3 regions of the Streptomyces sp. NPDC017225 genome follow, and region 2 is predicted to be linked to each of the others. Evidence: riboswitches for the same ligand, from Rfam matches in the RefSeq annotation. Region 2 holds a riboswitch; each other region holds the start of a gene.

Region 1 (6,148 bases), on a different contig from region 2:
CCCTGGGCCAGGTCCCGGGGGCGGCCCACCGCCAGCAGGGCGACCAGGCGGCCCTCGCGCAGCCAGCAGACCGTCCAGGCGGGTCCCGAGGGGTCCCCGCGCCACAGGGTGGTGTCGGCGGCCGTGTGATGACCGGCGTACTGGACGAAGCGGCCGAACTGCTCGGACCAGAAGTACGGCACCGGGTCGTAGGCCGCCACGGCCTCGCCGCCGACGGCGCCGATGATGTCGGCGGCGACCGTGCGCGGCCCCTGGAGGGCGTTGTCCCAGTGGTGCACCAGCAGCCGTTCGCCGTAGCGGCCGGAGGGGAAGGAGGCGCAGTCGCCGACCGCGTGGACGTCCGGCGCAGAGGTGCGCAGGCGGTCGTCGGCCAGGACCTCCCCCTGCGAGCCGAGAGCGATCCCGGAGCCGGCGAGCCAGGCGGTGGCGGGCCGGGCGCCGATGCCGACGACGACCGCGCCGGCGGGCAGCCGTGAGCCGTCGTCCAGGACGACGACGTGACCGGGCTCCCCGGGGCCGCCGCCGGACTCCACGCGCTCCACGCGGGCGTGCGTGCGCAGGACGGCGCCCGCGTCGGCGTACCAGGCGGTCATCGGCGCGGCGACCTCGTCGGGCAGCGCGCCGGCGAGGGGCCGGTCGGCGGCCTCCACGACGGTCACGGCGCAGCCCGCCTCGCGCGCGGCGGTGGCGAACTCGGCGCCGATCCAGCCCGCGCCGACGACCACGACGTCGTGCTGCCGGGCCAGCACGGGGCGCAGCCGTTCGGCGTCGTCCAGGGTGCGCAGCAGGTGCACGCCGGGCACGCCCTCGGTGCCGGGGAGGCGGACCGGTTCGGCGCCGGTGGCGAGGACGAGGGCGTCGTACGGCACGGGCCCCGCGGAGGTGTCGAGGACGTGCTCCGCCAGGTGGACGCCCAGGGCCTCGCAGCCGAGCCGCAGCGTGATGCCGAGCGCCTCGAAGTCGACGTCGAAGGCGGAGCCCTCGGCCGTGCCGAGCAGGACGGCCTTGGACAGCGGAGGGCGGTCGTACGGCTGGTGCGGCTCCGCGCCGATCAGGGTCACGGTGCCGGTGAAGCCCTGCTCCCGCAGGGCGACGGCGGTCTGCACGCCCGCCATGCCCGCGCCGACGACGACCACGCGGCGTTCCGCGTCCGCTTCCCGTTGCCGGGTCCGCTCCTGCGTCTGCTCGCTCACGTGATCACCTTAGACACCGGCCGGTCGTCAGTCAGGGGCCGTGCGCGGTGACCTGCTCCACACCGCTTGGCCGTACGGGTCGTACGCGTCGTACGCGGGCGCGGGGCGGCTCCCCTTACGAGTGCGACGCGCCGCGGGCTAGGCTGGCCGGCGTAAGACACTCGCGGGAGCCCGGACGCACCGGGCTGAGAGGGAGGCTGGCGGCCTCCGACCGTACGAACCTGATCCGGGTCATGCCGGCGAAGGGAGGGGCTGGACGCCCATGCCGTCACCGTCACACACGACGTCACGCACGCCGTCACCCACACCCGACGTCCTCGTCGTCGGGGGCGGGATCATCGGACTGGTCACGGCCTGGCGGGCCGCGCAGCGCGGGCTCGTCACGGCGCTCGTGGACCCCGAGCCGGGCGGTGGGGCCGCCCAGGTGGCCGCCGGGATGCTGGCCGCCGTCACGGAACTGCACTACGGCGAGCAGACGCTGCTCGCGCTGAACCTCGCCTCGGCCCGCCGCTACCCGGAGTTCGCGGCCGAGCTGGCCGACCTCACCGGCCACGACCTCGGCTATCGCCGGTGCGGCACCCTCGCCGTCGCGCTGGACGCCGACGACCGCGCCCACCTGCGGGAACTGCACGCGCTCCAGCAGCGCTCGGGCCTGGAGTCCGAGTGGCTGACGGGGCGCGAGTGCCGACGTCTGGAGCCGATGCTCGCGCCGGGCGTGCGCGGGGGGCTCCGGGTGGACGGCGATCACCAGATCGACCCCCGGCGCCTGGCCGTCGCGCTCGTGGCCGCCTGCGAACGCGTGGGCGTCGTCTTCCACCGGGTGTGGGCCGACCGGCTCACCGTCGGGCGCGGCGGCGAGCGGGCCACGGGTGTCGTCACGGCCGACGGCACCGCGCTGGAGGCCGGGCAGGTGGTGCTGGCCGGGGGCAGCCTGAGCGGGCGGCTCACGGGCGTCCCGGACGACGTGCTGCCGCCGGTGCGGCCCGTGAAGGGGCAGGTGCTGCGGCTGGCGATGCCGCGGACGCACGGCCCGCTGCTGAACCGGACGGTGCGTGCCGTGGTGCGCGGCAACCCCCTCTACCTGGTGCCCCGGGAGAGCGGCGAGCTGGTCGTCGGCGCCACCAGCGAGGAGATGGGCTGGGACACGACGGTGACCGCGGGCGGCGTCTACGAGCTGCTGCGCGACGCCCACGAGCTGGTCCCCGGCATCACCGAGCTGCCCCTGCAGGAGACCCGGGCGGGTCTGCGCCCGGGGTCCCCGGACAACGCCCCGCTGCTCGGCCCGACCGGGCTGGCCGGCCTGCTGCTGGCCACCGGGCACTTCCGCAACGGCGTCCTGCTCACCCCGGTCACCGGCGACGTCATGGCGGACGCCCTGACCACCGGGGAGCTTCCCGCCGAGGCGCTGCCCTTCAGCCCCCGGCGCTTCGGCGCCGCCCCCGCACTCAAGGAACTCTCGGAGCAGCCCGCATGAACATCTCCGTCAACGGCGAGCCGCGCGAGGTGGCTCCCGGCACCGCCCTGGACGCCCTGGTGGACACGCTCACCGCGGCACCGTCCGGCGTGGCCGCCGCCCTGAACGAAACCGTCGTCCCGCGCGCGCGGTGGTCCGCCACCGCGCTGGCCGACGGCGACCGCGTCGAAGTCCTCACCGCCGTCCAAGGAGGCTGACCATGGCCGACGATCCCTTTGTCCTCGGCGGTACGGCGTACGGGTCCCGCCTGATCATGGGTACCGGCGGGGCGCCCAGCCTCGACGTGCTGGAGCGGGCGCTGGTGGCCTCCGGGACGGAGCTGACGACCGTCGCGATGCGGCGGGTGGACGCCTCGGTGCACGGGTCCGTGCTGTCGGTGCTGGAGAAGCTGGGCATCCGGGTGCTGCCGAACACGGCCGGCTGCTTCACCGCCGGGGAGGCCGTCCTCACCGCCCGTCTCGCGCGCGAGGCCCTCGGCACCGACCTGGTCAAGCTGGAGGTCATCGCCGACGAGCGCACCCTGCTGCCGGACCCGATCGAGCTGCTGGACGCGGCGGAGACACTGGTCGACGACGGGTTCACGGTGCTGCCGTACACGAACGACGACCCGGTCCTCGCGCGCAAGCTGGAGGACGTCGGATGCGCCGCGATCATGCCGCTCGGCTCGCCGATCGGGTCGGGGCTCGGTATCCGCAATCCGCACAACTTCGAGCTGATCGTGGAGCACGCGCGCGTGCCGGTGATTCTGGACGCGGGGGCCGGCACGGCGTCGGACGTGGCGCTGGCGATGGAGCTGGGGTGCGCGGGTGTGATGCTCGCCTCCGCGGTGACGCGGGCGCAGGAGCCGGTGCTGATGGCGGAGGGGATGCGGTGCGCGGTGGAGGCGGGGCGCTTCGCGCGGCGGGCGGGGCGGATTCCGCGGCGGCGGTTCGCCGAGGCGTCGTCTCCTGCGGAGGGCCTGGCTGCTCTTGATCCGGAGCGGCCCGCTTTCCGGTGAACCTCGTCCATGGGGGCCGAGCTCCGTCGGCGGCCGCCGCGCGTGTGAAGCGTCACAGGTGCGCTGCAGTACCGCCCCCGAGCGCCGGCGGCGACGCCGGGTGTCCGTGGCGACTCGTAGACTCGCTGCGTGGACACGACCCTTCAGGACCCTCTCGTCGGGCAGGTGCTCGACGGCCGGTACCGCGTCGAGGCGCGGATCGCGGTCGGCGGGATGGCCACGGTCTACCGGGCCGTGGACACCCGCCTGGACCGCGTGCTCGCGCTGAAGGTGATGCACCCGACGCTCGCGGCCGACGCCACCTTCGTGGAGCGGTTCATCCGCGAGGCGAAGTCGGTGGCCCGGCTCGACCACCCCAACGTCGTGCAGGTTTTCGACCAGGGGGCGGAGGGCGCGTACGTCTACCTGGCCATGGAGTACATCGCCGGCTGCACCCTGCGCGACGTGCTGCGCGAGCGCGGGGCGCTCCGGCCGCGGGCGGCGCTGGACATCCTGGAGCCGGTGCTGGCCGCGCTCGGCGCCGCGCACCGGGCCGGGTTCGTGCACCGGGACATGAAGCCGGAGAACGTCCTGATAGGGGACGACGGCCGGGTCAAGGTCGCCGACTTCGGCCTGGTCCGGGCCGTGGACACGGTCACGAACACCACCGGGTCCGTCCTCGGCACCGTCTCCTACCTGGCACCCGAGCAGATCGAGCACGGCACCGCCGACCCGAGGGTCGACGTGTACGCGTGCGGTGTCGTGCTGTACGAGATGCTGACCGGCGGCAAGCCGCACGACGGGGACTCCCCCGCCCAGGTGCTCTACAAGCACCTGCACGAGGACGTGCCGCCGCCGTCGGCCGCCGTGCCGGGGATGGCGTTCGAGCTGGACGAGCTGGTCGCCTCGGCGACCGCCCGCAACCCGGAGATCCGTCCGCACGACGCCGTGGCGCTGTTCGCGCGGGCCCGTGAGACGCGCGAGGCGCTGAGCGCGGACCAGCTGGACGCGGTGCCGCCGCAGGCGCTCGCCGCGGAGCACGACAACGCCGAGGACCGCACGAGCGTGATCCCGCGGGCGCTGACGATGCCCCGGCCGCTGCCCGTGAACGAGGACGAGGGCACGGGCGCGGGCGTCGGCTTCCCCGCCGACGGTGTCGACCGCACCAGCCGGCTGGCGCCTTGGCCACCGGCCGCCCCGCCCCGGCGGCGCCTGCCGGAGCTGCGGCGCGGCCCGCTGGCGATCGTCGTCGCCGTCCTGCTGGTGCTCGGCGTCGGTACGGGCGTCTGGTACATCAACTCCGGCCAGTTCACCAAGGTGCCGCCGGTGCTGTCCAAGACCGAGGCGCAGGCCCGGGACCGGCTGGACGACGCCGGCCTGGACGTCGGCAAGGTCCGGCACGCCTACAGCGACACCGTGGAACGCGGCAAGGTCATCAGTACCGACCCCGGCGTGGGCACCCGCATCCGCAAGAACGACTCCGTGTCGTTCACGGTCTCCGACGGCCCCGACACCGTGAAGCTGCCGGACATCCAGGGCTACAAGCTGGACCGGGCGCGGAAGCTGCTGAAGGACGAGGGGCTGGAGCCGGGCATGGTGACCCGGGCGTTCAGCGAGGACGTGCCCCAGGGCTTCGTGGTCTCCACCAAGCCGGCGACGGGCACCACGGTGCGCTCGGGCTCGGCGGTCGCGCTGGTCGTCAGCAAGGGCAGCCCGGTGGACGTCCCGGACGTCACCGGCGACGACCTGGCCGATGCCAGGGCCGACCTGACGGAGGCCGGCCTGAAGGTGAAGGTCGCCACCGAGCAGGTGAACTCGGAGCACGACAAGGGCCAGGTCGCCCGGCAGACGCCGGATCCGGGCAGCCGGGCCGCCAAGGGCGACACGGTGACGCTCACGGTGTCCAAGGGCCCCGAGATGATCGAGGTCCCGGACGTGGTCGGTGACAGCGTGGACGACGCCAAGCGGGAGCTGAGGGACGCGGGCTTCCAGGTGGACGAGGACCGCGGTCTGCTCGGCCTGTTCGGCGACACCGTGAAGGACCAGTCGGTGGACGGCGGGGACACGGCGCCCAAGGGCTCCACCATCAGGATCACCATCAGGTGACGGCGCTCACGGTCCGGACGCGTATCCCCGCATGACACCCTGAATGGGTGAACAGTCAACAGTCCGCCCCCTCTCCCACGCTCCCCCGCAACCCCGTCGGCGGTCACGTCCCCGTGGCCGGCGGCCTGCACTCCGTGGGTCTGTCCTACGCCCGTGACCTGAAGGCGGAGGCCGTGCAGGTCTTCGTCGCCAACCCGCGCGGCTGGGCCACGCCGGCCGGCAACCCGAAGCAGGACGAGGCGTTCCGGGAGGCCTGCGCGGCCGGTTCGGTCCCGGCCTACGTGCACGCGCCGTACCTGATCAACTTCGGTTCGCACACCGAGGCGACGGTGGAGCGGTCGGTCGAGTCGCTGCGGCACTCGCTGCGGCGCGGGCGGGCGATCGGGGCGCTGGGCGTGG
Region 2 (6,148 bases):
CCGCTCGACCAGCACGGCGAGCGGCAGCACCAGTAGCACGGCGATGGTGACCAGGACCCCGGCCAGCAGGGCCCACTGCCCCGTCCCGCGCGGCCGGCGCGCGGTCGCGGCCGCGTCCACCAGCCTCAGGGCCGTCTCCCGCCGCCGAACCGTCCAGGCGTGCACGGCGAGGACGGCGGCCACCGCGGCGAACTGGATCAGCGTCAGCACGGCGGCCGTGGACAGATCGAAGATCTGGGAGGTCTGCCGGTAGATCTCCACCTCCAGGGTGGAGAAGGCCGGTCCGCCGAGGATCTGGACCACGCCGAAGGAGGTGAAGGTGAACAGGAACACCATCAGCGCGGCGGCGGCCACGGCCGGTGCGAGCGCGGGCAGTGTCACCTGCCGCCAGGCTCTCAGCCGCGAGGCGCCGAGCATCCGCGCGGCCTCCTCCTGCCGCGGGTCGAGTTGCGACCAGAGGCCGCCGACGGTGCGTACGACGACGGCGTAGTTGAAGAAGACGTGCGCGAGCAGGATCGCCCACACGGTGGTGTCCAGCCGTACGCCCCACAGCTCGTCGAGCAGTCCGCCACGCCCCACCAGCGCCAGGAAGGCCGTACCGACGACGACCGTCGGCAGCACGAACGGCACGGTCACCACCGCCCGCAGCACCTGCTTGCCGGGGAAGTCGAAGCGGGCGAGGACGTAGGCACCCGGCAGGGCGATCAGCAGGGTGAGCGCGGTGGAGGCCAGCGCCTGCCAGGTGGTGAACCACAGCACGTGCCGCACGTCGGACTGCGCGAGCACCTCCCCGATCCGCCCGAACCGCCAGGTGCCGTCGATCTCCAGTCCGCGCGCGACGATCGCGGCGACGGGGTAGGCGAAGAACACCGCGAAGAACGCGACGGGCACGGCCATCAGGGCCAGCCGCGCCGCGTTCCCCGTGCGTCGCCGGCGCCCGGCTACTTGAGTACGAGTGAGGTCCACGACTTGACCCACTGGTCGCGGTTGTCGGCGATCTTCGCCGGGTCCATGGTCCGCGGGTCCTCGGCCTGCGGCCCGAACTTCCGGAACGCCTCGGGGATCTCCGCGCCCTCCCGCACCGGGTAGACGAACATGTTCAGCGGCATGTCGTCCTGGAACTCCTTGCCGAGCAGGAAGTCGAGGAGTGCCTTGCCGCCCTCGGGGTTCCCGGCGTTGCTCAGCAGACCCGCGTACTCGACCTGGCGGAAGCAGGTGCCGGTGGCGACACCCGTCGGCGCCGTGGCCGGCTGCGGATCGGCGTAGATGACCTCGGCGGGCGGGGACGAGGCGTAGGAGACGACGAGCGGGCGGTCGCCCTTGGCCTTCTTGCCGCCGGACGAGCCGGAGAACTCCTCGTTGTAGGCCTGCTCCCAGCTGTCGACGACCTTGACGCCGTTCGCCTTCAGCTTCTTCCAGTAGTCCTGCCAGCCCTCGTCGCCGTACTCGGCGGCGGTGCCGAGCAGGAAGCCGAGGCCGGGCGAGGAACTGCCCGCGTTCTCGGTGACGAGCAGGTCCTCGTACTCGGGCTCGACCAGGTCGTCGAAGGAGTCCGGCGGGGTCAGCCCGTGCTCGCTGAAGTACGCCTTGTCGTAGTTGACGCAGACGTCGCCGGTGGTGACGGGGGTGACCCGGTGCTCGTCCTGGTCGGCCCGGTACTCGGGGAGGACCAGGTCGGAGCCCTTCGCCTCGTACGGCTGGAACAGCCCGTTGTCGAGGGCGCGGGAGAGCAGTGTGTTGTCGACGCCGAAGAAGACGTCGCCCTGCGGGTTGTCCTTGGTGAGGACCGCCTTGTTGACGGCCTGCCCGGCGTCGCCGTCCTCCAGGACCTGGACCTTGTAGCCGGAGCTCTGCTCGAAGGCGGCGATGACGTCCTTCGACACGGCCCACGAGTTGTGGCTGACCAGGGTCACGGTCTCGGAGTCGCCGGCGCCCCGGCTGTCGCCGCCGGACGACGATCCGCACGCGGACAGGCCGGCGACCATGCCGAGGCCGACGGCCAGGACGGTGGCCTTCTTGGTGATGCTCACTGAATTCCTCCTGGGAGACCAGGAGAAGACGCGGCCCCGCCCGGGACCCCTGGCGAGGGTCCCGGGCAGGGCGCAACAGCTCGAGTGGTGACCGATCTCCCTACCCAGAATGACCTGGGCCAGGTTCGGAGGGTCTGCGGCCCGGTGCCGCACTCTCAGCGCTGTGGCGCTCCCCTGTCGGAATATGAAGATGTGGTTCTGTATGACGTACGCAGCTGTCGTACGACGAGGTGCTGACGTCGGTCAGGTTACCGCTCGCTCGCGGCGAGCTGACCACACGCCCCGTCGATCTCCTGCCCACGGGTGTCCCGGATCGTCACCGGCACACCATGCGCCGCGATCGCCTCCACGAACGCCTTCTCGTCCTCGGGCCGCGACGCGGTCCACTTCGAGCCCGGCGTGGGGTTGAGCGGGATGAGGTTGACGTGCACGGGCCTGCCCTTGAGCAGCCGCCCGAGCCGGTCGCCACGCCACGCCTGGTCGTTGATGTCCCGGATCAGCGCGTACTCGATCGACAGCCGGCGTCCGGACGTGGCCGCGTACTCGAACCCGGCGTCCAGCACCTCACGCACCTTCCAGCGCGTGTTGACGGGGACGAGGGTGTCGCGCAGCTCGTCGTCGGGCGCGTGCAGCGAGATGGCGAGGCGGCACTTGAATCCCTCGCCGGTGAAGCGGTGGATGGCCGGGACGAGACCGACGGTGGAGACGGTGATGCCGCGCTGGGAGAGGCCCAGCCCGTCGGGCTCGGGGTCGGTGAGGCGGCGGATGGAACCGACGACCCGGTTGTAGTTGGCGAGGGGCTCGCCCATGCCCATGAACACGATGTTGCTGAGCCGGGCCGGTCCCCCCGGGACCTCGCCGTCCCTGAGCGCCCGCATGCCGTCCACGATCTGGTGCACGATCTCGGCCGTCGACAGGTTCCGGTCCAGGCCGGCCTGTCCGGTGGCGCAGAACGGGCAGTTCATGCCGCAGCCGGCCTGGGAGCTGATGCACATGGTCACCCGGTCCGGGTAACGCATGAGGACGGACTCGACGAGCGTCCCGTCGAACAGCTTCCACAGCGTCTTGCGCGTGGTGCCCTGGTCGGTCGACAGATGCCGCACGACCGTCATCAGCTCGGGCAGCAGCGCCTCCTGGAGGCCCTGGCGCGCGCCGGCCGGGATGTCGGTCCACTGCTGGGGGTCGTGCGCGTACCGCGCGAAGTAGTGCTGCGAGAGCTGCTTGGCGCGGAACGGCTTCTCGCCGATCGCGGCGACGGCCTCCTTGCGCTCCGCGGGCGTGAGGTCGGCGAGGTGCCGAGGCGGCCGCTTCGCTGCGCGGGGCGCGACGAAGGTGAGCTCACCTGGGGCGGGACGGGCCACGGTTGGACAACTCCTCATGACGACGGGCCTGTGGCGAATCCCCGCTCACGCGGGGACGACGGCAGAGCCATGCCGAAGCCAGGAGACCTCACCGGACAACCCCCGCGTGGGCGGGGAAACACGAAAGGGCCCGCGACCGTGCGGGCCCTTCCAGACTACCTGAACGCTGTCAACCCGATCCGACGAAGATCACCAGCAGCAGCCACACCACCGGCGCCGTGGGCAGCAGCGAGTCCAGGCGGTCCATGATGCCGCCGTGGCCCGGGAGCAGCGTGCCCATGTCCTTGATGCCGAGGTCCCGCTTGATCATGGACTCGCCGAGGTCGCCCAGCGTGGCGCTGACGGCGACGACGAGGCCGAGCAGCAGGCCCTGCCACCAGGTGCCGCCGTCGATCAGGAACTGCATGCACAGCGCGCCCGCCACCATCGCGAACGCGACCGCGCCGAGCAGGCCCTCCCGGGTCTTGCCGGGGCTGATGCGCGGGGCGAGCTTGGTCCTGCCGAAGCGCCAGCCGACGGCGTAGGCGCCGGTGTCGCTGACGACCGTCAGTATCAGGAAGACGAGGACACGCCATGCGCCGTCGTCCGCCATGAGCATCATCGCGACGAACGTGGCCAGGAAGGGCACGTAGAACGCCGCGAAGAGGCCTGCCGTGACGTCCCTGAGGTAGCCCTCCGGCGGCTCGGTCATCCGCCATACGAGGACCGCGAGTGCCGTGAGCGCCATGGCGACCCACGCGCCCTCGGAGCCCCGGACGTACCCGGCGACCACCATCGCCGCGCCGCCGATCGCGAGCGGCACGAGGGGTGCCTTGATGCCCTTGCGCTCCTGGAGCCGCTTGGTCAGCTCCCACAGGCCCACCACGACGGCGACCACGATCACGCCGACGAAGACGGCCTTGACGACGAACAGCGACGCCACGATCACGGCGGCCAGTCCGAGGCCGACCCCTATCGCGGCACCCAGGTCACGCCCCGCGGTCTTCTTCTGCGGCTGCGGCTGCGGCTGCGCCGGCTGGGGGGCGTCGGGCATGGGCTCCGGATTCTGCGGCACCGCCGCATACGGCCGCGCCGACGGATTCTCACCGCGGTACGCGTCGTCGCGCGGCGGCTCGTCTCGGAACAGGGGACCGCTCAGCCGAGCGGTCCCCTGGTCGTCGTCCTGGTCTCCGCCGTGTTCAGGTACGCCGGGCACGATGGGCATGGGGCGAGTCTGCTGCGCGTAGTGCGCGTCGTACGTGGGACCCGCCGGGGCAGCGCCCCGGACAGGTCCCTGGTCGGACGGCCCCCAGTACCCGGCTTGTGGCGGCGGCGCTCCCCAGGAAGAGTCGTTCATCAGACCTCGAGCAGCTCCGCTTCCTTGTGCTTCAGGAGCTCGTCCACCTGGGCGACGTACTTGGCGGTGGTGTCGTCGAGTTCCTTCTCCGCGCGGCGGCCCTCGTCCTCGCCGACGTCGCCGTCCTTGACCATCTTGTCGATGGTGTCCTTGGCCTTGCGGCGCACGGAGCGGATGGAGACCTTGGCGTCCTCGGCCTTGCTCTTGGCGACCTTGATGTAGTCGCGGCGGCGCTCCTCGGTGAGCTCGGGGAACACCACCCGGATGATGTTTCCGTCGTTGCTCGGGTTGACGCCCAGGTCGGAGTCGCGGATCGCCTGTTCGATGTTGCGCAGGGCGCTCTTGTCGAAGGGGGTCACCACGGCCATGCGCGGCTCGGGCACGGAGAACGAGGCCAGCTGGTTGATCGGCGTCAGCGCGCCGTAGTAGTCGGCCACGATCTTGTTGAACATCGCCGGGTGCGCACGGCCGGTGCGGATCGCGGCGAAGTCCTCCTTGGCGACCACGACGGCCTTCTCCATCTTCTCCTCGGCCTCGAGGAGGGTCTCTTCGATCACCACTTGCTCCTGCGTGTCTTGAGTAGGCCCGGCTGCGGTTCCCTGTCGGGGCGGCGGCCGGCTGCGTCGCGTTCTTCCTGCACGGTTCCCGACCGTCGGGACATTGTCCATCCCCCGGCCCGGCCCCGTCCCGTCCGTCCCCCGGACAGGTGGCGTCCGCGGACGGGGGGTGGTTCGCCGGTCAGTCCCGGCTGCTTTGGTCACCCACAAGCGTGCCGATCTTCTCACCCTTGACGGCGCGGGCGATATTGCCCTCCTTCAGGAGCTCGAAGACCACGATCGGGAGGCTGTTGTCGCGGCAGAGCGTGACGGCCGTGGCGTCGGCGACCTTCAGGTCGCGGGTGATGACCTCGCCGTAGCCGAGCGCGTCGAACTTCACGGCGTCGGGGTTGGTCTTCGGGTCGGAGTCGTAGACCCCGTCCACGCCGTTCTTGCCCATGAGCAGGGCCTCGGCGTCGATCTCGAGAGCGCGCTGGGCGGCGGTGGTGTCGGTGGAGAAGTAGGGCATGCCCATGCCGGCGCCGAAGATGACCACGCGGCCCTTCTCCAGGTGACGCACGGCGCGCAGCGGGATGTACGGCTCGGCGACCTGGCCCATGGTGATGGCGGTCTGCACGCGGCAGTCGACGCCCTCCTTCTCCAGGAAGTCCTGGAGGGCCAGGCAGTTCATCACGGTGCCGAGCATGCCCATGTAGTCGGAGCGGGCGCGGTCCATGCCGCGTACCTGCAGCTCGGCGCCACGGAAGAAGTTGCCGCCGCCGATGACGATCGCGACCTGCGCGCCGTCCCGGACGACAGCCGCGATCTCGCGGGCGATGGCGTGCACCACGTCGGGGTCGACGCCCAGGCCCCCACCGCCGGAGA
Region 3 (6,148 bases), on a different contig from region 2:
GATCGCCAGTGTGGTCGGCTTCGTGATCGGACTGCTGTTCAAGCTGCTGGTCTTCGTGGCACTCGTCGGCGGACTGATCTACGTCGTACGCAAGTTCATGTCGAGTTCTTCGTCGCGCAGCGACTGGTGAGAGCCGTGGGGAACCGGTGGCGGTAACAGGAATCGCCGGTTCCCTCGCGCGAGGGAAGTTTCCCGGACGGGCCGTCGGCGAGCGGTGACCGGCGATTAGAGTCCGGTGACTCCACGCGGGGGCGACCCCGCGAGTGGTGTACACCCCCACCCGTGTTCCCCGCACGGGCTGCCCCCTCGCGTTCCGGGAGTGCCCCTTGGCCACGGCTGACACCGCATTCGTTCCACTGCACGCACTGCCCGTGCAGCCCCACTCGACGCCTGGGACACCCGCCGGGACTCCCTCCGCGGACCCTCCGGCCGTGACCCTCATCGGCTCCGTGCAGCGGGCGATGCGCCTTCTGGAGTGCGTCGCCGAGCACGAGTACGGAGCCCCGGCCAAGCAACTGGCCCGTGAGGCGCGACTGGCGCTGCCCACGGCGTACCACCTGCTGCGCACCCTGGTGCACGAGGGATATCTGCGCCGTGAGAAGGGTCTGTTCTTCCTCGGCGAGGCCGCCGAGCGGCTGAGCAGCAGCGGAGCCGAGCAGAAACGTCGCAGCACGGTGGTCGACGCGCTGGCACACATGCGCGACACGATCGGCGTTCCCGTCTACTACGCGATGTACCGTGACGGCGAGATCGAGATCAGGTGCGTCTCCGACACACCGGGCAATCCGGCGGTCGAGGAATGGGCGGACTTCCGCGAGACCGGGCACGCGCACGCCATCGGACAGTGCCTGCTGTCCCAGTTGGACGAGGATGCCCGCCGCGACCACCTGGACCGATACCCGGTGCAGCCGGTCACGCCGTACACGGTGCGTGACGGCCACAGTCTGCTGAAGCGACTGGAACGCATGCGGCGGATGACGCCGGTGACCGAACGCCAGGAGTACGCCCTGGGGACGGTCTGCGCGGCGATTCCGATCACCGTCGGCACCACGGCGGCGACGATGGCCATTTCCCTGCCCCTCCAACAGGCCGGTCGGCTGCTGCCCGCGGCGGACCGGTTGCAGTACGAGGTGGGACGGCTTCTGGGGTCACTCGCGATCTCTATCAGTATCTGAAAACTCACTCCTTGTGATCTGGTGTGTACGTTAAGCAAGATGCCATCAGTGTTAGAGGTTTGATTCCCGGACAGTCGACGGCGAATGACGGGGTAGGCGATGGGCGAGTCCGTACAGGCAGAGGTCATGATGAGCTTTCTCGTGTCCGAGGAGCTCTCTTTCCGTATTCCCGTGGAGCTGCGCTACGAGACCTGTGATCCCTATGCCGTGCGACTGACCTTCCATCTGCCCGGGGACGCGCCGGTGACCTGGGCGTTCGGCCGGGAGTTGCTGGTCGACGGGGTGGGACGGCCGTGTGGCGACGGTGACGTGCGTATCGCCCCGGTCGATCCCGAGCCGCTGGCCGAGGTGCTGATCCGGCTCCAGGTCGGCATCGACCAGGCGTTGTTCCGTTCGTCCGCGGCCCCTCTGGTGGCGTTCCTCGACCGGACCGACAAGCTGGTGCCACTGGGGCAGGAGGGCGCGCTCGCCGACTTCGACGCCCACCTCGACGAGGCCCTGGACCGCATCCTGGCGGAGGAGCAGAGCGCGGGCTGAACCGTTACGGCAGCTCCACAGCGTTGGCGTAACGCTTCGCCAGGGCAGCCGTCGAGGAGTCAGCGCTTACGACGGCGGCCCCGTCCGCGCACGGGAGCCGCACCCGTACCCGGCGTCGCCCCGGAGGCCTGTGCCGCCGGCCGGTCGGCCGGTCGACTGCCCGGCCGATCGGCCGACACGACGAGGGCCGCGAGGGCCGTGGTGACCGGAACGGACGCCACCAGGCCGATCGAGCCGACCAGCGTGCGAACGATCTCCTCCGCGACCAACTCGCTGTTGGCGACCGTCCCCACACCGCTCTGCGCGATCGAGAACAGCAGCAGCAGCGGCAGCGCGGCACCCGCGTAGGCGAGGACGAGCGTGTTGACGACCGAGGCGATGTGGTCTCGTCCGATACGGATGCCCGCGCGGTACAGCGCGCGTCGGCCCATCATCGGGTTGGCCTCGTGCAGTTCCCAGACCGCCGAGGTCTGGGTGACCGTCACGTCGTCGAGGACACCGAGCGAGCCGATGATGACACCGGCGAGCAGCAGGCCGCTCATGTCGATCGTCGGATACAGGCCGTGGATGAGACCGGTGTTGTCGTCCGTGTTCCCGGTCAGCGCGGCCCAGCCGATGAACAACGACCCGAGAACACCGATCAGCAACAACGAGATCAGGGTGCCGAGTACCGCCACGGAAGTGCGTGCGGACAGGCCGTGGCACAGATACAGCGCGATCAGCATGATGGCGCTGGACCCGACCACCGCCACGGCCAGCGGGTTCGATCCCTGCAGAATCGCGGGCAGGATGAAGAAGTTCAGCAGCAGGAAGCTCATGGCCAGCGAGACCAGGGCCATGAGGCCCCGCAGCCGTCCGACGACCACGACGGCGAGTGCGAAGATGCCGGCGAGCAGGGCCATCGGGAGCCGACGGTTGATGTCGGTCACCGAGTACTGCAGGTCCTCCGGCGCGGAGGGCTCGTAGGCGACCACGACCTTCTGTCCCTGCCGCAACTGCCGTGACTGGTCCGGCTGCACGATCTCGGTGAACGTGCGGCCCTTGTCGTCGCCGCTGTCGACGCGGATCGTCGCCCGCTTGCAGTCGCCGTTCGCCTGTTGCACCGCGGAGGAGCCCTCGGCGGTGGAGGTGTCGCCGGTGGGGGGGACGCCCGAGGCGTTGACGGACTGGCAGCTCAGCTCGACCACCTTGGTGACGGTGCCCTTCTCCGTCTGCCGGTCGAATCCCACCCCGGTGCGTTCGTGCGGCGGGGCACCGCCCGGCCACAGCACCGCGAGCCCGATCAGCACCGCCGCGGCGAACGGGATGAGGACCGCGGCGATGACCTTCCTCAGGTGCCGGGAGACGGGCGCCGCCGGTCCGTGCCCGTGGGCGTGCGCATGCCCGTGCCCGCCCCCGCCCCCGCCCCCGTGTCCCCCGGAACCGCCGTCTCCGGCACCGTGCCCACCACCCGCACCGTGCCCACCGCCGTCTCCGGCACCGTGCCTGTCGCTCACGTCAGGTCTGCCACCACCCGTGCCGTGAGAGCCGACGGGGGCGTGCCCGGCTTCATGGCGACTGTGGTCCTCGGCGCTCGGTCCGGGGCGGGGCTCGTGCGGCGGAAACGGGGGATGCTGCGGTGTGGTCACCGGCCGATCATCGCAAGAACGTGGGGGGCCCTCTGTTCACCGCGCCCGAATTGACGCTAGCGTGGAGTCACCTTTGTACACGCGGGAGCTCGGAGCACCGGGCTGAGAGGGCGCTGACCTCCGTCCCAGCGATGTTTCACGGGGAACGTCACCGAATCCGAGTGACGTTCCCCACGAAGCGTCGACAGACGGAAGCCGCTGCGTCGACCGCCGAACCTGTTACCGGGTAATGCCGGCGTAGGGAGTAGGTCTCATGACCATCAAGGACGCACGCACGCCTGCCTCCACGCAGAACTCCGCCCAGGAGGAGCCCACGGAGGTCGGGAAGTCCATCGGCTGGCACAAGGCGTACCTCGGGGGCTCGCGCCCCGACCTGCGCGTGCCGGTTCGTCAGGTGCACCTCACCAACGGGCAGTCGGTCACGCTGTACGACACTTCGGGCCCGTACACCGATCCGCTCGTCGACACCGATGTCCGCAGGGGGCTGTCTCCGCTGCGGGAGAACTGGATCATCGCCCGCGGCGACACCGAGGAGTACGCGGGCCGTCCCGTTCGTCCCGAGGACGACGGAATCAAGCACACCTCGCCGCGCGGTGGTCTGCGCAACCTGGACGCCGTCTTCCCCGGACGGCCGCGTCAGCCGCGCCGGGGGAGGGACGGCAGCGCGGTCACACAGCTCGCGTACGCGCGCAGGGGCGAGATCACGCCCGAGATGGAGTACGTGGCCGTGCGGGAGAGCGTCTCGCCGGAAGTGGTCCGTGAGGAGATCGCAGCCGGCCGGGCCGTACTCCCCGCCAACGTCAACCACCCGGAGATCGAGCCGATGATCATCGGCAAGAGGTTCCTGGTGAAGGTCAACGCCAACATCGGCAACTCGGCGGTGACGTCCTCCATCGAGGAGGAGGTCGACAAGATGACCTGGGCGACCCGATGGGGCGCCGACACGGTCATGGACCTCTCCACCGGCCGCAACATCCACACCACGCGCGAGTGGGTGCTGCGCAACTCCCCCGTCCCCATCGGGACAGTGCCGCTCTACCAGGCCCTGGAGAAGGTCGACGGCCGGGCCGAGGAGCTGACCTGGGAGATCTACAAGGACACGGTCATCGAGCAGGCCGAGCAAGGCGTGGACTACATGACGGTCCACGCCGGAGTGCGCCTGGCGTACGTGCCGCTCACCGCGAACCGCAAGACCGGCATCGTCTCGCGCGGCGGCTCGATCATGGCGGCATGGTGCCTGGCGCACCACAGGGAGTCGTTCCTCTACGAAAACTTCGAGGAACTCTGCGAGATCCTCGCCGCCTACGACGTCACGTACTCACTCGGCGACGGCCTGCGGCCGGGCTCGATCGCGGACGCCAACGACGAGGCGCAGTTCGCGGAGTTGCGCACGCTCGGGGAACTCAACCGAATCGCCAAGCGTTTGAACGTACAGACCATGATCGAAGGCCCGGGCCACGTCCCGATGCACAAGATCAAGGAGAACATCGACCTTCAGCAGGAGATCTGCGATGAAGCTCCGTTCTATACGCTCGGCCCCCTGACGACGGACGTCGCTCCGGCGTACGACCACATCACCTCCGGCATCGGTGCCGCGATGATCGCCTGGTGGGGCACGGCCATGCTCTGCTACGTCACGCCCAAGGAACACCTGGGCCTGCCCAACCGTGACGACGTCAAGACCGGCGTCATCACCTACAAGATCGCCGCCCATGCCGCCGACCTCGCCAAGGGGCACCCAGGCGCGCAGGAATGGGACGACGCGCTGTCGGACGCCCGCTTCGAGTTCCGGTGGGAGGACCAGTTCAACCTGGCTCTCGACCCGGACACGGCGCGGGAGTTCCACGACGAGACGCTGCCGGCCGAGCCCGCCAAGACGGCCCACTTCTGCTCCATGTGCGGGCCGAAATTCTGCTCGATGAAGATCTCCCAGGACATCCGACGCGAGCACGGAGGCAGCAAGGCCGAGATCGAGGAGGGCATGGCCCAGAAGTCGAAGGAGTTCGCGGCGAGCGGGAACAGGGTGTACTTGCCGCTGGCCGACTGAGCGTCCCCCGCTGCGATCTCACACTGAGCCGCCCCGTACGCGTGCGGCGAGGGCGCTCAGTGTGAGCCGGGGGCCGATGCCTGTCCGGGAGGCCTGGCCATCCCGAACGGGTTGTCGATCACGTAGCGCCCGTATCCGTACGGCACCGGCGAGCCACGTCCGGCCCGAGGGCGGTTGTCCGGTCGAAGTCGCTCTCGCGGCCGTCCTCTGGTCGCTGTACCACCTCGCCGCTGCGTGAACTGAAAGAGGAGCCCCGGGGGCTCACGGAGCTGCGAGTCCTTCAAGAGCGGGGCCCGGGGGAGGTCGAACGGCGGCGCGACTTCCCCGTGCGGACGCGGTACGGCCTGACGGAAGCGGGCCGGTCTCAGCGTCCGCTGCTGGTCGAGCTGTCCGCGACGGGTGAGGAGCTGCTGCGTCCGACCCACGCCACAGCCGATGACGAGCAGTCCCCGGGGAGCCGACGCACCGGTGAGGCGCCCGAGCCGGACGCGCCTGATGAGGGACGTGAAGCAGATGCGGACAGGTAACGCTGAGGCAGCCGAGACCGGATGAGGCCGGATGAGGCAGATGGGTGGGTGGACAGGAGCGGCCGCCGGGGCCTGCCCCTCCCCACCGAGGGGTTCGGCTGGGCAGACTGGGCGCATGACAGCCACCTCCCTGAGCAAGGGCGCCAACCTCGCCGTCGACTCCCCCGCGGTGCGTGTCGAACTCGTCTGGTCCGCCGGTCCGGGGGTGCCGGAGGTCGATGCCTCAGCGCTGCT

Evidence for each region. A riboswitch is a leader RNA that binds a small molecule or an ion and turns the genes downstream of it on or off. The one in region 2 is predicted to bind thiamine pyrophosphate.
Region 1: linked by a shared signal. The riboswitch ahead of thiO (glycine oxidase ThiO) and the one ahead of ACH4NX_RS27425 (thiamine ABC transporter substrate binding subunit) in region 2 are both predicted to bind thiamine pyrophosphate.
Region 3: linked by a shared signal. The riboswitch ahead of thiC (phosphomethylpyrimidine synthase ThiC) and the one ahead of ACH4NX_RS27425 (thiamine ABC transporter substrate binding subunit) in region 2 are both predicted to bind thiamine pyrophosphate.

Annotation. Positions count from the first base shown of each region.
Region 1 covers NZ_JBIRNE010000003.1:211,589-217,736, forward strand. The annotation lists gene ACH4NX_RS08175 (NAD(P)/FAD-dependent oxidoreductase) at 1-1,193, opposite strand, end outside; TPP riboswitch at 1,347-1,458, shown strand; gene thiO (glycine oxidase ThiO) at 1,456-2,667, shown strand; gene thiS (sulfur carrier protein ThiS) at 2,664-2,864, shown strand; gene ACH4NX_RS08190 (thiazole synthase) at 2,867-3,664, shown strand; gene pknB (Stk1 family PASTA domain-containing Ser/Thr kinase) at 3,794-5,749, shown strand; gene ACH4NX_RS08200 (deoxyribonuclease IV) at 5,797-6,148, shown strand, end outside.
Region 2 covers NZ_JBIRNE010000014.1:130,330-136,477, forward strand. The annotation lists gene ACH4NX_RS27420 (iron ABC transporter permease) at 1-897, opposite strand, end outside; gene ACH4NX_RS27425 (thiamine ABC transporter substrate binding subunit) at 942-2,030, opposite strand; TPP riboswitch at 2,110-2,216, opposite strand; gene rlmN (23S rRNA (adenine(2503)-C(2))-methyltransferase RlmN) at 2,279-3,391, opposite strand; gene ACH4NX_RS27435 (phosphatidate cytidylyltransferase) at 3,561-4,727, opposite strand; gene frr (ribosome recycling factor) at 4,727-5,284, opposite strand; gene pyrH (UMP kinase) at 5,466-6,148, opposite strand, start outside.
Region 3 covers NZ_JBIRNE010000015.1:118,068-124,215, reverse strand. The annotation lists gene ACH4NX_RS28415 (DUF5326 family protein) at 1-130, shown strand, start outside; gene ACH4NX_RS28410 (IclR family transcriptional regulator) at 450-1,175, shown strand; gene ACH4NX_RS28405 (SsgA family sporulation/cell division regulator) at 1,275-1,712, shown strand; gene ACH4NX_RS28400 (YibE/F family protein) at 1,772-3,340, opposite strand; TPP riboswitch at 3,412-3,601, shown strand; gene thiC (phosphomethylpyrimidine synthase ThiC) at 3,594-5,387, shown strand; gene ACH4NX_RS28390 (VWA domain-containing protein) at 6,030-6,148, shown strand, end outside.